One region of the Peribacillus sp. NJ4 genome, then DNA from elsewhere that is predicted to be linked to it. Evidence: riboswitches for the same ligand, from Rfam matches in the RefSeq annotation. Region 1 holds a riboswitch; each other region holds the start of a gene.
What was found. A riboswitch is a leader RNA that binds a small molecule or an ion and turns the genes downstream of it on or off. The one in region 1 is predicted to bind S-adenosylmethionine.
Positions count from the first base shown of each region.

Region 2: another riboswitch for S-adenosylmethionine. It lies ahead of mmuP (S-methylmethionine permease); the one in region 1 lies ahead of QUF94_RS02625 (methionine ABC transporter ATP-binding protein).
Region 3: another riboswitch for S-adenosylmethionine. It lies ahead of QUF94_RS13285 (YezD family protein); the one in region 1 lies ahead of QUF94_RS02625 (methionine ABC transporter ATP-binding protein).
Region 4: another riboswitch for S-adenosylmethionine. It lies ahead of QUF94_RS21285 (methionine ABC transporter ATP-binding protein); the one in region 1 lies ahead of QUF94_RS02625 (methionine ABC transporter ATP-binding protein).

Region 1 covers NZ_JAUCFQ010000001.1:539,393-543,633, forward strand. Annotated here, with positions in the region: gene QUF94_RS02620 (O-acetylhomoserine aminocarboxypropyltransferase/cysteine synthase family protein) at 76-1,386, shown strand; SAM riboswitch class I at 1,505-1,617, shown strand; gene QUF94_RS02625 (methionine ABC transporter ATP-binding protein) at 1,783-2,817, shown strand; gene QUF94_RS02630 (methionine ABC transporter permease) at 2,810-3,478, shown strand; gene QUF94_RS02635 (MetQ/NlpA family ABC transporter substrate-binding protein) at 3,494-4,241, shown strand, end outside.
Region 2 covers NZ_JAUCFQ010000001.1:2,510,625-2,514,865, forward strand. Annotated here, with positions in the region: gene QUF94_RS12640 (ring-cleaving dioxygenase) at 19-966, shown strand; gene QUF94_RS12645 (alpha/beta hydrolase) at 966-1,574, shown strand; gene QUF94_RS12650 (flavin reductase family protein) at 1,595-2,203, shown strand; SAM riboswitch class I at 2,433-2,535, shown strand; gene mmuP (S-methylmethionine permease) at 2,618-4,006, shown strand; gene mmuM (homocysteine S-methyltransferase) at 4,003-4,241, shown strand, end outside.
Region 3 covers NZ_JAUCFQ010000001.1:2,653,972-2,658,212, forward strand. Annotated here, with positions in the region: gene QUF94_RS13275 (TetR/AcrR family transcriptional regulator) at 1-546, shown strand, start outside; gene ssuE (NADPH-dependent FMN reductase) at 755-1,288, shown strand; SAM riboswitch class I at 1,563-1,671, shown strand; gene QUF94_RS13285 (YezD family protein) at 1,843-1,986, shown strand; gene QUF94_RS13290 (phosphoadenylyl-sulfate reductase) at 2,172-2,876, shown strand; gene sat (sulfate adenylyltransferase) at 2,929-4,077, shown strand; gene cysC (adenylyl-sulfate kinase) at 4,121-4,241, shown strand, end outside.
Region 4 covers NZ_JAUCFQ010000001.1:4,268,401-4,272,641, reverse strand. Annotated here, with positions in the region: gene QUF94_RS21295 (MetQ/NlpA family ABC transporter substrate-binding protein) at 1-16, opposite strand, end outside; gene QUF94_RS21290 (methionine ABC transporter permease) at 70-738, opposite strand; gene QUF94_RS21285 (methionine ABC transporter ATP-binding protein) at 725-1,741, opposite strand; SAM riboswitch class I at 1,809-1,913, opposite strand; gene QUF94_RS21280 (MBL fold metallo-hydrolase) at 2,200-3,024, shown strand; gene QUF94_RS21275 (hypothetical protein) at 3,289-3,477, opposite strand; gene QUF94_RS21270 (YheE family protein) at 3,569-3,772, opposite strand; gene QUF94_RS21265 (YheC/YheD family endospore coat-associated protein) at 3,836-4,241, opposite strand, start outside.

The DNA.
Region 1 (4,241 bases):
GTGGTTTTTTTGTTTATGAAAGGCCCGGTTTCAATTTAATTCCTACTAAATCCATAGAGAAAGAGGAGAAATAGTATGTCAGAGAAAAAGTTACGTTTCGAAACATTGAGTGTTCATGGCGGTTTGCAAGCTGATGAAACAGGTGCACGTGCAGTCCCGATCTACCAAAGCAATGCATACTTGTTCAAAGACACTGACCATGCAGCGAATTTATTTGGCTTAAAGGAGAATGGCTATATATATACACGACTACATAATCCCACGGTCAGCGTTTTTGAGGAAAGAATGGCCTTATTGGAAGGCGGTATCGGCGGATTGGCAACAGCAAGCGGAATGGCTGCCATCTCACTGTCAATCCTGAATATTGCCGGTGCAGGGGATGAGATCGTTTCAGCCTCCACTTTATATGGCGGTACGTATAATCTTTTTGAAAATACTCTTCCTAAATATGGGATTAAAGTGAAGTTCGTTTCTCCTGATGACCCTGAAAATTTCAAAAGGGCGATTACGCCAAGAACTAAAGCCATATTTGCCGAAACGATCGGAAATCCAAGTTTGAGGGTCCTTGATATTGAAGCGGTAGCCGACATTGCCCATGATGCCGGGATACCTTTAATCATTGATAATACCTTCGCTACACCGTATCTATGCAGACCAATTGATTTTGGAGCGGATATTGTTATCCATTCCGCTACAAAATGGCTTCTGGGAAATGGAACCACCTTAGGCGGTGTCATCGTGGATGGAGGGAAGTTCGATTGGAACTCGCCAAACTACCCTGGCTTTACGGAGCCTGATCCAAGTTACGACGGTCTGGTATACGCCGAGGCAGTTGGACCAGCCGCTTTTATAACGAAAGCCCGAGTGCAGTTACTTCGTGATTTAGGCCCTGCGCTAAGTGCCCAAAGCGCATTCCAGTTTACGCTTGGACTTGAAACGCTGCATGTGAGGATGAAAGAGCATCTTTCGAACACGAAGTCTGTACTTCAATATTTGAAAAAACACCCTGCCGTGACTTGGGTTTCGCATCCTGCTAATGAGGATCATCCCGATAAAGCCCTTGCGGATAAATATTTGCCTAAGGGAGCAGGATCTGTTGTGACTTTTGGAATAAAGGGAGACCGCGAAGCCGGGGCGAAACTTATCAATTCGGTGGAATTATGGTCCCATGTAGCGAATGTAGGGGATGCGAAGAGTTTAATCATTCACCCTGCCAGTACGACCCATCAGCAATTGAATGATGCAGGTCTGGCGAAAGCTGGTGTGCGTGCTGATCAAGTCCGTTTATCCATTGGGATTGAAAATGTAGAGGATTTAATAGAAGATTTGGAGCAGGCAATTGAAAAAGCGACGAATATCGTCTCCTTGACTTCTAAAACGGTTTAAGCAAAAAGTCCTGGGCATTCTTGAACTAGAAATATTATACATTGCGCTCCTTTTTTATCTATGATAAAATTTCAACATACTAAAGAACTTAATGATGTACAAATATTCTATATATTAGCTCTTATCAAGAGAGGTGGAGGGATGTGCCCGATGAAACCCGGCAACCGACAAGGAGATTTCCTTGGAAAGGTGCCAATTCACACAAAGTTTAATCACTTTGGAAGATGAGAGGAAGGCCTGTTTCTTCACCTGCCTTTCTGCTCATGCAGAAAGGTTTTTTCTATTTCAGTAGGGAAAACCTTTGCATGAATTGCAAAATTGGTAGGGGAAACAGATAATAATGTAGAGAAATTAACTAAGTTCATAGGTTTTATTGGATAAAAGAGGTGAGGATTAATGATTACATTGACAAAAGTCAGTAAGCTGTTCCGAACAGGAAAAGGAAGCAGTGAGACGATCAAGGCTGTAAATAATGTGAATGTTGAAATAAATAAAGGCGAGATTTTCGGTATTATTGGTTATAGTGGAGCGGGGAAAAGTACTTTGATCAGGATGCTCAATGGATTGGAAACACCCACAGAAGGATCCGTTGTGGTGGCTGAGAAGGAAATTTCAAAAATTAAAGGTGCTCAGCTTCGTAAGGCCCGTCAAGAAATCAGCATGATTTTCCAACATTTCAATCTATTATGGTCCAGGACCGTTCAGGAAAATATATCCTTCCCGTTGGAAATTGCAGGAGTTTCAAAATTTGAACGCACCAAACGTGTGAACGAATTGATCAAGTTAGTCGGACTGGAAGGCAGAGAAAAGGCCTATCCTTCGCAATTAAGCGGAGGGCAAAAGCAACGGGTGGGAATAGCCAGGGCTCTAGCGAATGATCCTAAAGTGCTGCTGTGTGATGAAGCGACTTCTGCCTTGGATCCACAGACTACCGACTCTATACTCGAATTGCTTGTTGACATCAATCAGCGTCTTGGGTTGACGATTGTCTTGATAACACATGAAATGCATGTAATACGTAAAATCTGTCATCGTGTGGCTGTGATGGAAAGCGGGCAAGTTGTTGAACAGGGACCTGTCCTGGATGTTTTCAAGAATCCTAAAGAACAAATGACGAAGCGTTTCGTGCAACAGGTGACGGAACCGGAAGAAACGAAAGAAACGATGGACCATCTGCTCGAACGCTTTCCTGCAGGCAAAGTGATTCAATTGACTTTTGTAGGTGATCATGCAGAAAGCCCGTTGATCACTAAGCTTGTGCGTAACTTCGAGTTGGATGTCAATATAGTTCAAGGTAAAATATCGCAAACCAGAAGCGGTTCATATGGAACGTTGTTTATCCATCTTGATGGCAAAGAGGATGAAATGCTCCGCGCAATCGAATTCATTAAAGCACAGCAGGTAGGCGTGGAGGTGATTACTCATGCTTGAAGAATTATTGCCGAATGTTGATTGGGAAGACATTATTGAAGCAACGAAAGAAACGCTTTATATGACAAGTATCTCTGTAGTGGCAACCTTTTTTATAGGCATATTATTAGGATTGATCCTGTTCTTGACAGGGAAGGGGAATATGTGGGAAAACCGGGCAATCAACGCGGTCATCAGTGCTGTGGTTAATATATTCCGTTCCATTCCATTTCTTATTTTGATCGTGCTGCTCATTCCTTTCACTAAAGCGCTTGTCGGTTCCATGATCGGAGAGAACGCTGCACTGCCGGCACTTATTATCGGTGCGGCACCATTTTATGCACGTATGGTTGAAATCGGCCTCCGTGAAATCGATAAAGGTGTAATTGAAGCCGCTAAATCGATGGGGGCAAAAACGAGCACGATCATTTGGAAGGTCCTTCTTCCGGAGTCGATGCCTGCCCTTATTTCCGGGATTACGGTAACATCGATTGCATTGGTTGGATATACCGCAATGGCCGGGGTCATCGGCGCAGGCGGACTTGGTAATCTAGCCTATCTGGAGGGCTATCAAAGAAATCAAAATGACGTTACGCTTGTAGCGACTATCGTTATTCTAATTATCGTCTTCATAATTCAAATTATTGGAGATGTGATTACATCTAAATTGGACAAAAGATAAAGGGAGATGAAAAGGATGAAAAAGTTTTTAGGATTTGCATTGATTTTAGTGTTATCTATCGCTTTGGCTGCTTGTGGAAGTGAAAAGGATAAAGGCGGCAGTGAAACGGAAAAAGAATCGAAGAAATTAGTTGTAGGGGCATCCAATGTTCCGCATGCTGAAATCCTTGAGGAAGCTAAGCCGCTTCTTGAAGAAAAAGGAATAGAATTGGAAATCGAAACATTCCAGGACTATGTTTTACCAAATAAGGCTTTAAATGATAAGGAATTGGATGCTAACTATTTTCAGCACATTCCTTATTTAGAATCCCAAATTAAAGAAAATGGATATGATTTCGTTAATGCAGGCGGAATCCATATCGAGCCAATAGCTCTATACTCAAAAAAATATAAAACCATCGATAAACTTCCTGATGGGGCAACGATCATTTTAAGCAGCTCTGTCGCTGATCATGGGCGTGCTTTATCCCTTTTGGAAAAGAATGGCCTGATCACTTTGAAAGAGGGAATCGATAAAACGACGGCTACAACTAAAGACATCGTTAAAAATGAGAAAAACCTTAAATTCGATTCTGAATATGAAGCGGCTCTGCTTCCTAAAATTTATGAGAGCAGCGAAGGCGATGCTGTTTTGATCAACTCAAACTATGCGATCGATGCAGGTTTGAATCCGATTGAAGATTCGATCGCCATTGAAGATTCTGAATCACCATACGTGAATGTCATCGCTGTAAACAAAGGTGACGAAAATAAAGAAGCAATCA
Region 2 (4,241 bases), 2.0 Mb from region 1:
GGAAAGGAAGTAATCGGCATGAGAAAGCAAAATGCAGGAATACATCATATAACCGCAATTGTAGGCAATCCTCAAGAGAATGTGGATTTTTATGCTGGAGTATTAGGAATGCGTATGGTGAAGAAAACTGTTAATTTTGATGATCCAGGCACCTATCACTTATATTTCGGAGATGAATCAGGTTCACCGGGTACTATCATCACTTTCTTTCCTTGGCCTGGGGCATACCGAGGGACAATTGGCTCTGGACAAGTGGGGATTACGACATATGCCATTCCGGAAGGTTCAATGGGCTTCTGGGAAATGCGTTTGGGTAAATTTAATATAGACTTTGAAAAGTCATCACGTTTCGGTGAGGAATATCTGAAATTCCAAGACCCACATGGTTTGCAACTTGAACTGGTTGAGCGTAAAGAAGGTAAAAATAGCGAGTGGTCATTCGGCGGTGTACCAGCTGATAAGGCAGTCAAGGGATTTGGCGGTGCTGTATTATTGACGTCAAAACCGATCAAAACGATGGAACTATTAGAGGAAGTGATGGGCCTGCAAAAGATCGGGGAAGAGGACGATTTCATCCGCTTCAAATCCACATCGGACATCGGAAATTTAATAGATGTTAAAAAAACCGTTTTGCCAAATGGAAAAATCGGAGTAGGAACTGTCCATCATCTGGCATGGCGTGCAAGCGATAATGAAGATCATAAAGAATGGCGAGAACATATCGGTAACAATGGCTATGGCGTGACCCCATTTACAGACCGTCAATACTTCGATGCCATTTATTTCCGGGAAGATGGAGGCATACTCTTTGAAGTTGCCACAGATCCACCTGGCTTTGCTCATGATGAGACGAAGGAAACGATGGGTAGTAAATTGATGCTCCCGCCATGGCTGGAAGAAAAAAGGGGAATCATGGAGAAAACGTTACTGCCGGCAGTGCCGAGAGTACTAGAGGAGGATAAATGATGAAACATATTTTTCAAAAAGGAAGTAATCCAGAAGCTCCGTTACTTTTGCTTTTACATGGTACTGGAGGAACGGAATCAGATCTCTTGCCATTATCGGAAATGGTTTCACCGGGTTCATCCGTATTGAGTGTACGGGGAAATGTCCTTGAAAACGGAATGCCTCGTTTTTTCCGCCGGTTAGCTGAAGGGGTTTTTGACGAAGAAGATTTGATTTTCCGTACGAATGAGCTTAATGACTTCTTGGAATTAGCGTCCGGACAATATGACTTCGACCGTGACAGAGTGGTAGCATTAGGTTATTCTAATGGTGCAAATATAGCGGCAAGTTTGATGTTCCATTTCGAAGGGGCACTACAAGGAGCGATTCTTCATCATCCAATGGTGCCTAGACGCGGGATTGCTATGCCGTCACTCTCAGATATACCAGTATTTATTGCTGCAGGTAAAAACGATCCGATTTGCCCGGCAGAAGAAACGGATGAACTTAATCAACTTTTATTGCAAGCTGGTGCTTCGGTGGAAGTTCACTGGGAAAATTACGGTCATCAGTTAACACGTTCAGAGGTCGAGGCAGCAGGTTCATGGTTTCATAAGAACTTTATATAAGAATGAAAGAGGGAATGAAGATGATTTCAGTAAATCCTGAAGGTCTGACTGAACGGGAAAATTATAAGTTTTTGACTGGAAGCATTATACCGAGACCCATAGCTCTCGTTACGACACAATCCGAAACCGGTACCATCAATATAGCGCCGTTCAGCTTTTTTAACATAGTCAGTTCCAATCCTCCGATGATTTCCATTTCTGTTCAACGGAAAGAAGGAGTTTCAAAGGACACTGCAAGAAATGCAATTCAATCAGGGGAATTCGTTGTTCATATCACTGATGAAAATAATGTTGCTGATGCAAATCGAACGGCCAAGGAACTCCCATCGGATGAAAGTGAATTGGGCCTGACCAATTTCACGACGGCTGTTAGTGATAAGGTATCCGTACCAGGATTGCAAGAAGCGAAGGTACGCTTTGAATGTACATTAGAGCATGCGATTCCATTGGGAGGTTCCCTAGATAAACCTGGTTGTGATTTATTGATAGGTAAAATAGTCTGCTATCATATAGAGCAAGATATTTACCATAATGGCCGAATTGACCAGAATGGGCTTAAACCTGTAGCAAGATTAGCGGGTCATACTTATACAAAACTAGGGGAATTATTTGAAATGGAACGACCTTAAGTGATAAGAAAGAAAAAATGGCGTCATCTTTTAAGATGTCGTCATTTTTTTTATACCAAAATTATTCCCGATTAGAATTATCTGCAATTCTAATACGGTGAGCGACTGTACCAAAACAAGCAATCATGCCGGAGGTGACAAAATCGTCTGAATGTAAAGGGAATTCTTTATATTCCAAAACAAAACTTGACAATTTTTTCATAGATTGATAAAGTTATAAAAAATTAATTTCTTATCCAGAGAGGTGGAGGGACTGGCCCTATGAAACCTCAGCAACAGGTCTGCTAAGACACTGTGCTAATTCCAGGGGGTGAAACCTTGATAGATAAGACCGTACGTTTTTATTTGTCAGTAGCGCACTCTTTTTAGAGTGCGTTTTCGTTTTTTCTGGATGCAGGATAAAGGAGAGTATGAATGGAGAACAAAAGGAAACAGGAATTTCAAAGGGAAATGAAAACACGGCATTTAATCATGCTATCGCTTGGCGGGGTGATTGGAACAGGTTTGTTCTTAAGTTCGGGTTATACGATTCAGCAGGCTGGCCCGTTGGGCACCATCCTTTCGTATCTGATTGGAGCATTAGTGGTTTATCTAGTCATGCTATGTCTAGGTGAACTGGCAGTACATATGCCCGAGACAGGTGCGTTTCATAGCTACGCAGCAAAATACATCGGACCAGGGACAGGGTTTACAGTAGCTTGGTTATATTGGTTAACCTGGACTGTTGCACTAGGTTCGGAATTCACGGCTGCAGGATTGTTGATGCAGCGATGGTTTCCATCAATCAATGTCTGGATATGGAGTGCTCTATTTGCCATATTGGTCTTGGCATTAAATGCTTGGACCGTTAAGTTTTTCGCTGAATCCGAATTTTGGTTTGCGTCTATAAAGGTAATTGCGATTGTGATATTTATTATTTTGGGAGCAGCGACAATGGTAGGTTTTATTCCAATGACTAACTCACAACCAGCACCGCTATTTTCCAATTTTACAAGTGCAGGTTTATTTCCGAATGGTGCTTTTGCCATTATAATGACGATGCTTGCGGTGAATTTCGCATTTTCTGGAACTGAATTAATCGGAATTGCAGCTGGAGAAACTGTGAATCCAGAAAAAACGATACCAAAGGCAATCCGCATGACATTATGGAGATTGATCATCTTTTTTGTAGGAACCATCGTTGTATTATCCGCATTATTGCCTGTTTCGGATGCAAGCGTATTAGAGAGCCCCTTTGTTGCAGTTCTTGAACGAATTGGAGTGCCATATGCAGCGGATATCATGAACTTTGTTATTTTAACTGCCATTTTGTCTGCTGCAAACTCAGGTCTATATGCCTCTTCCAGAATGCTTTGGTCCCTTGCAGATAAGAAAACGATATCACCAATATTTGCAAAATTAACAAAAAGAGGCGTTCCGATAAATGCAGTCATTTTCAGTATGTTGGGTGGTGGTTTAGCCTTGTTCTCGAGTATTATTGCACCGGATACGGTGTATATCGTCCTTGTATCCATTTCGGGTCTAGCCGTGGTTGTAGTTTGGATGAGTATTAGCGCTTCACAGTTCCTATTCCGAAGACGTTTTATAAAAGAAGGAAATTCAGTAAATGATTTGGCTTATCGTACACCATTATATCCGTTCGTACCAATCGTTTCTTTCATGCTTTGTCTTGCTTCATGTATAGGAATTGCCTTTGATCCTACACAACGGATAGCACTTTATTGTGGTATTCCATTTATTTTGTTTTGCTATGGAACTTATTATATTACACAATCTTCAAAGAAAAGAGGAGTAAAACCATGAAGAATAAAATAAACCCAATTGACGCTATTTTACGAGATCATTCAGTCATGATTCTGGACGGAGCTCTAGCTACAGAGCTCGAGCGGTATGGATGTGATTTGGACGATCCCCTGTGGTCTGCACGTGTATTACTTGAAAATCCAGAAGTGATTTATCAGGTTCACTCTGCATATTTTCGTGCTGGAGCGGACTGTGCGATAACTGCAAGCTACCAAGCCACCGTTGAAGGTTTCTC
Region 3 (4,241 bases), 2.1 Mb from region 1:
GCCCGGACTCTTTTTGCGACAAAAGGGTTTGACATGACAAGAACGAATGAAATTGCCTCTGCATGCAATGTTTCCGAAGCTACTATTTACAAATACTTTGAAAGCAAAAAAGATTTGCTTCTGGCTACAATTACTCCTAATGAAAAAGAGGAGTCTGAAGATGGGACAAACCATCTGTCAACTGATGATCTTGTGGAAAATCACGTTTGCACCATGATAAAAAACGTTCTTGAAAATAAAGAACAGTTTTCGATATTATTTCGGGAAACACAATTCGATCAAGATATTTCAAAGCAATATGTTGATCGAATTTTCAAGCCGAATGCCAAGCATATTGAAATACAGAAGAGAATAGATAGCGGAGAGATACAATATATTTCTGATATTATCCTTTTTAATGTGGGGATCATTTCTTTCACATTGGCATTATCTACACATTATGAGATTCATCAACAGAAAAAGGAACCATATTTTACTTCTGAACGAATTAAGAGCATTGCACAACTTTTGGTATATGGTATTCATGGAAAACAAAATCATACATAATGAAACGGTCATATTAAAAGGCATGAGCATCAAGCCGCAAATATGACCGTGTTTTTTTGAATGGTAAGCAATCATTACTTGTGAAATTAATAAACCGGAGTGTAAGATTTGACTTATATTTTTCAGACTATTACGATAAATGCATGCTGCAACAAATTCATTACGAGGATTTTTATTCTAAAACCATGTAATATGGGAGGGGATTTATATGAGCGATATCGTAATTTTATCAGGAAGTCCAGCGATTCCATCAAGAACGGACATTTCACTAAAACATATTCAATCATTAGTAGAAAACCAAGGATTTACCACAGCTTATTACTCAATTACGGATTTCTCAGCAGATGATTTATTCCAAGGGAAATATAATAGCGAAGATATCTTAAAGCTTTCGGAGAAAATACAAGCAGCCAGAGGAATCATCATTGGTTCACCGGTATATAAGGCTTCTTATACAGGGGTATTAAAAGCCTTGATTGATTTGCTGCCAGAAGGAGCTTTTAAGGGGAAGCCAGTGCTGCCCATTATGATTGGCGGAAGTAACAGGCATTTATTGGCGATTGACTATGCGCTTAAACCATTAATTTCAATATTAAAAGGCGAGCCGTTGCAGGGCATATATTTTGTGGATAAGGAAATAGATAAACAGAATTCAGAAAACCCGATCAATGACTTGAATTTAGTTGATCGCGTTCAGAGTCAGGTTCAAGAACTAATAGAAGCGATTCAGTTAAGAAATTAATAAGTAATCGACTTCAATAAAAGGAATGGAATTCAAGTAATTACTTTTTCAATGAATGACAGGCATCAATAATAGCTTAATAATGAAAATAGACTCATTTTTTTGGAGACTTTATCTAAAAAGACGAGTCTATTTTCATATTTAAATGAACATAAAATCATGAATGGAATAGTGTGTATAAAAATAACAGTTCCTCCATAATATTAAACCAAGTTATTTTATAAGAAAACTCCATTGACAAGGATTAAATATATGTTAATATTTAAAATAATAAAACTTATCCAGAGCGACGGAGGGAATTGGCCCTTTGAAGTCCAGCAACCTGCATGATGGATGCAAGGTGCTACCTCCAACAAAATGTTGATCATTTTGGAAGATAAGGTAAAGAATATTTACCTTGAAATCTTTCCATCATGGAAAGATTTTTATTTTTCGGAAAATTCTTTGGGAAACCATAACAATTTAAGGTTGTTTGGAATTATATAAATTTAATAAATTCATTTAATCAGCGGTGAAATAATATATTCGCGGATTTTCTTAAAGGAGGAACAGGTTTGGATAAAGAGAATCAGCTTGAAGAAATATTTGAACGACTTCAAGAAATGCTTAATTCAATGAAGTATGGATCGATTACACTTATTGTCCAAGATGGTAAAATCATTCAAATGGAAAGAAATGAAAAACTAAGAATTAAATAAGGTATCTGCTGACTAGAAAAACTAGAGGCGGGTTTAACTGATATAAAGAGAGTATTGGTTAGATTCGTCTCTTTTTCCTAGGGTCATTTAAACTGGGGAAGATTATAACGGGCATTGATCAAAAGTAATTCTAACCAGTGACATACAGCAAGTTCTTAGAGGGGGCTGCAAAGTTGGCTGCATTAATAAACTATGAAAATTTCAACACCGGAGATTTACCTGTATTTCCTGAAGATAGTGAGACAAAAGGTGCTTTGGAAGTACTGCAATGGGCGAATGACCATTATGGAAACAAACTGATATATGCGTGTAGTTTCGGTATAGAAGGCATCGTGCTTACGGATTTATTGGCGAAGGTCAATCCCTCGGCAAAAATAGTTTTCCTTGATACAGATGTTCATTTTGAGGAAACGTACCAATTGATCGATCAAGTGAAAAAGCGATATCCAAATCTTTCGATCGAAATGAAGAAACCAGCATTGACGCTTGAAGAACAGGCAGCGGAACATGGGGATGAATTATGGCTTAGCGATTCCAATAAGTGCTGTAACATCCGTAAAATCACTCCGCTTACAGATGTGCTTTCAACGGCAACAGCCTGGCTTTCGGGACTACGGAGGGAGCAATCTGAAACAAGGGCTCTGACAGAGTATATCAATAAAGATAATAAGTTCAAGTCAGTAAAAATATGTCCACTCATACATTGGACATGGAAAGATGTTTGGCGTTATGCCCACAAAAATGGACTTCCATATAATATCCTGCATGATAATGGATATCCAAGCATTGGTTGTAAAACATGTACGGCACCTGCCTTCAATGCAGATGATTTACGCTCAGGCCGTTGGCAAGGAGCCCAAAAAACGGAATGCGGATTGCATTTATCTTAAATAAATAGAAAGTATAGGCTTAAATATTTAGAAACCATAGGGGGAAATTAGCATGACAATCAGTTTACCGCACGGAGGAACACTAATCGATCTTTGGGAACCAAAATATGATTTTAGTAAAATAACAAAGTCAATCGAAATTGACGAAATAGCTTTAAGTGATCTTGAATTGATAGGCACTGGTGCCTACAGCCCGATCAAAGGTTTCTTTACAAAAAGTGACTATGAGACAGTTGTCAAGGATATGAGGCTTAGCAGCGGCCATGTATGGAGCATCCCGATTACGCTGCCTTTGAACGTTGAAGTTGCAGAAACTCTTACTATAGGTGAAGAGGTAAAGCTGACTCATGAAGGTGAAACATACGGAGTTCTCTCCGTTTCCGATATTTTCACTCCCGATAAACAATTGGAAGCGACATTAGTATATCAAACGGATGATGAGAAGCATCCTGGTGTGAAAAATTTATATAACCGCGGGGATGTATATGTCGGCGGAGAAATAAAGTTAGTAAAGAGAATAGAGCGTCCGCTATTTCAAGCAAATTATCTGGACCCAGTTGAGACAAGGAAAGCTTTTGCTGAAAAAGGCTGGGAAACGGTTGTCGGATTCCAAACGAGGAACCCTGTTCACCGTGCACATGAATATATTCAAAAGACAGCATTGGAGATTGTCGACGGCTTATTTTTAAATCCTCTTGTAGGTGCCACTAAATCCGATGACATTCCGGCAGATGTACGAATGGAAAGCTATAAAGTGTTGCTTGAAAAATATTATCCCAAGGATCGCGTCTCACTTGCAGTTTTCCCTGCTGCCATGCGTTATGCAGGACCAAGAGAAGCGATTTTCCATGCGATGGTCCGTAAAAATTATGGTTGCACCCATTTTATCGTCGGACGTGATCATGCGGGTGTGGGTGATTATTATGGCACATATGATGCTCAAAAAATCTTTGGGAATTTTAATTCAGATGAGTTAGGGATCACGCTATTATTCTTTGAACATAGTTTTTACTGTAAAGAATGTGGCAATATGGCTTCCGCTAAAACTTGTCCGCATGGCAAGGAAGACCATGTCATCCTGTCTGGAACGAAGGTAAGGGAAATGTTGCGTAATGGAGAAATTCCTCCAGCTACCTTTAGCCGTAAAGAAGTCATCGAGGTGTTGATCGAAGGTCTTAAAAAGAATGAAGTTTATAACTGATTGGACATAAATTGAAGGATCACATGAAGAGGGGGATTATTAAATGAGTAAAAGTACGAATGTCACTTGGCATGAAACGTCATTGACCAAGGAGCTCCGCCGGAAGCAGAACGGGCATGAAAGCACAGTTCTATGGTTTACAGGACTCTCGGGTTCAGGAAAAT
Region 4 (4,241 bases), 3.7 Mb from region 1:
AAGCTATTTTCTTCATTTGAAATTCCTCCTGAAATGATATGTATTGAATCATTGAAAAAATGACTGATTCTATCGTTTGTTAACTAAGTATGAGGCTTTGTCACCAACCATTTGAATGATTTGTACAAGGCAGATCAACACGACGATCGTCGTGATCATGACCGTGTTGTCATAACGGTAATAACCGTACCTGATGGCCAGGTCACCAATTCCACCTCCGCCGATTGTCCCTGCCATTGCTGAGTAACCGATCAGTGAAATGGTCGTTAATGTCAGCCCCTGAATGATTCCCGGTTTTGCCTCCGGAAGAAGTACATCCTTAATGATCATCCATGGAGTGGCCCCCACGGCAATTGCAGCTTCAATCACTCCTTTGTCTATTTCACGTAATGCCGATTCCACGATCCTTGCAAAAAAAGGTATCGCGGATACGGACAGGGAAACAGAAGCCGCTCTTGGCCCTATCGTCGATCCAGTAAGCAGTTCCGTTAAAGGAAGGAGGGCGACCAAGAGAATGATGAACGGGATTGAACGGACAATATTGACTGCGAAACCGAGTGATCGATTCACGACGCTATTTTCAAAGAATAAATTCCTGGTTGTCGTAAACAGCAATACTCCAAGTGGTAAACCTATCAAAAGGGCTACCGCAAGGGAAACGCCGACCATATAAATCGTTTCAAGAAAGGCTTTATTAAGATCAGGTAAAATATTGACGATGGAATCAAGAAATGACATGTTTTAACACCTCCGCAGAACTGGAACGATTTTTTATATATTCCAATGCCGAATGAATTTCAGCGGCCTCACCGATTAACTCAATGATCAAGATGCCTAAAGGGACATCCTGAATATACTCAATTTTACCGTGCAGGATATTCCCCTTTACTGAATGGGATTGGAGAGCGTCGGAGAGAATCGATTCACCGGCGGTTTGCCCTTCGAATTGAATTTTAATAATCGTTCCTTTACTTCCCTCAATCAAATGTGAGGGAAGTTCGAAATCCAATACACTGCTGATGAATTGCTTCGTTAACTCCTGCTTTGGCTGTGAAAATATTTCATAAACGGAACCTTCTTCAATTACCCGCCCATCCTGCATGACGGCGACTCGGTGGCATAGTTCTTTGACCACTTCCATTTCATGTGTAATCAACACGATGGTGATCCCGAGCTCCCTGCTTATTTTTTTTAATAACTGTAAAATCGCTTTTGTTGTTGTTGGATCAAGGGCTGAAGTCGCTTCATCACATAACAGTACGGTGGGGTCATTTGCTAAGGCCCGGGCTATGCCGACCCGTTGCTTCTGTCCACCGCTAAGCTGTGCCGGATAGACATCTTTTTTATCACTGAGCCCTACGATTTCCAGCAATTCCAATACACGTAACCTGATGGCGTCCTTCGATTGATGCGCGGCCTTTAAGGCGAAAGCGACATTTTCATAAACGGTTTTTGAACTGACCAGGGAAAAGTGTTGAAATATCATTCCGATTTTTTGACGTTGTTTACGAAGCTCTTTACTTGATAAAGAGGTTAAATCAATGCCGTCAATGATGATATTTCCGGCTGTCGGACGCTCAAGCAAATTCAAGCAGCGGAGTAATGAGCTTTTTCCAGCTCCGCTGTAGCCGACAATTCCATACACTTCGCCTTTTTGAATGGTTAAAGATACGTTATCCACTCCGATAACTCGGTTTTTCTTCGTGATGTATTCCTTTCGGACTGAACGGATTTCAATCATGATCCTTCCCCCTTAAACATAAAAAACTGCCTCTATCATTCAGAAAGAGGCAGCGAAATTATATCTCGTCTTATCTTTCAGAATGCAAACATTCTGCAGGAAGTGGCACCGTTCCCGAAGGGCGGTTGCCGGACATCACAGGGCCTGATCCCTCCGTCACTCTTGATAAGTAAACTATTATTTTAGAATATTTCAAGTTTTATAATATAATCTATAATATTTGTAAAATTCCACAATGTCAATCGTTTCTGTGATTTGGTGATGGTTTTTTGTCGATAATGTTCCGTGCGGTTCATTAAAACCATTCCTGTCAAAAGGGCTCTTAGTCAATAATCCGTCTTTTACATCCAGATATTCCATTATTTACTTGTCAAAAGGGTAAAGAGATAATACATTTATTATAATAAAGTGAAAAAGGGAGAAAAAACTATTTTTGTACAATGATGGGGTGGAAATGCATGATAGAGATTAAGACGGTAAATGATGTGGTTTGTGTGCACGGGACTCCTGACGGGGTCAAGTCGGGGATGAGTGTTTATGTTTTTTTAACGGATGGGCTATTGATAGATACTGGCGCACAGATTTTATTGGAAGGACTTATTCCATTCTATGAGTCCGCAGACTTCGAAACAGTTGCCCTGACGCACTATCATGAGGACCATACGGGAGGCGCTGCCTGGATAAAGGAACATAAAAAGGTTCCGATATTCATTCATCCGATGTCGGTTGATGCTTGTGCGAAGGATGCTGAATATCCTGAATATCGTAAAATGTTTTGGGGAAAAAGAGACGCCTTTAAGGCTGAGCCGCTAGGCAAGGCCATTCATTCCCGCACCCAAACGTGGGAGCCGATTTTTACCCCTGGTCATGCGAAGGACCATATGGTGTATTTGAATCACAGCACTGGCATGCTCTTTTCTGGAGACCTTTTCGTAACACCAAAAACAAAGCTTATCTTACGGGAAGAGTCTGTCCCGATCATCATCGATTCCATAAAAAAATTACTCCGATATGACTTTGGGGAAGTGTTTTGCTGCCATGCTGGGCATGTGCCTGACGGAAAGGAAATGTTTCGAAATAAACTCGATTATTTGGAAAACCTCCAAGGTGAAATTTTACGCTTACATGATCAAGGGCATACAGTCCATGAAATCCAGCAAGTCGTTTTACCGAATCGCTATCCCCTTATCGAGATATCTGGACATGAATGGGATTCAGAGCATATCATAACTTCGATATTAAACGAAAATGTTTTGAATGCCAGTGAGAATGGAACTATTTGAATTAACAATAGATATTGAAAGATATTAATGCTTTTAGCATAATATCAAATGCCTACGGGGGATAGAGTGCGGGAATTGGAAAAAGGCAAGAAGACAGCATGTTGTAATATTTAATTTGCACTCAAACAACTTCCATCCGGGAAGTTGTTTTTTTATGGAGGGGGTGCTTTTCATAAAAAAACATTTGTTAGTGGGGAATATGACGCATGAACGAAAGTTCACTTTTTTTAAGTGGAGCTCCCCAAAAAGAGAGCCCACGAGTGTTTATTTATTGATATTGGGATCTGTTTCATCATAAAAATCATGTGCTTCCTCGATGTTCTGAAGGTTAGCGACTTCATACACATTTCCGCCTGCCATTCCTTCATTGATGATTCGGTCGATATCGAGGAAAACGGAATCCTTGCCATCATATTCGGTATCCTTCAAAAATGTCATTTTTTCTTTATCCAAAATAAATCCCTCCTAGCTTTTTCTTTAGTTTAGGCAAAGGAGGGATTTTTATTCCGTTCAGAGGGTTAATGAATGAAAAAGGGGAAAGGGCTCAATCATATACATGGTAGACCATTAAGTCATGGATCATGCTTTTGAGTTGGGTTTCATCTGTTTCGGAAGGTGGGTTGGCTGTCCATTCGATGGATCCATCTTTATGGTACAAGGCTTTGATTGCCTCCTTTTTGAAATAAAATGAAATTTTCCATCCTGGCAGATTCTTATGCAGTGGTGCCCACTGAAAATGGGTGATCATATGTATAACCTCCATATATGCTGTCTTTCATTTCATTATAATGTAAAACGGCAGCTGGAGGTGTCATTTTATTGTCAGGTTGGAAAAAGTCAATTCAATGAAAAGATTTTTTAAATGCAAAAGCCGGTTAGCTTCAATTTCCTCTTCATCGAACTGCATGGGCTTTGAGTTCACTTCGTATATGAAGAGCGAACCCGATTCATCTTCCCCTATATCAATGGAAAATTCTCCGAGAAACCCGATTTTTTTCGAAAGAGTCTCACCGCATTTTTGGGCGATATTCGCTAATTTTTGATTTAAGCTTCTTGATTGCAGGTCTTGATAAGGAAAAAGCTTACCCCCTCGGGGAGTGTGGGTGGTGATTTCCTGAGTTTGTGACATCCTTACTGCTTTGCCGGTCACTTTATAAAAACCTTTTTCATAATGGACGAGAATCCGGTAATCGTAACGATGACCAAAAATTTTTTTC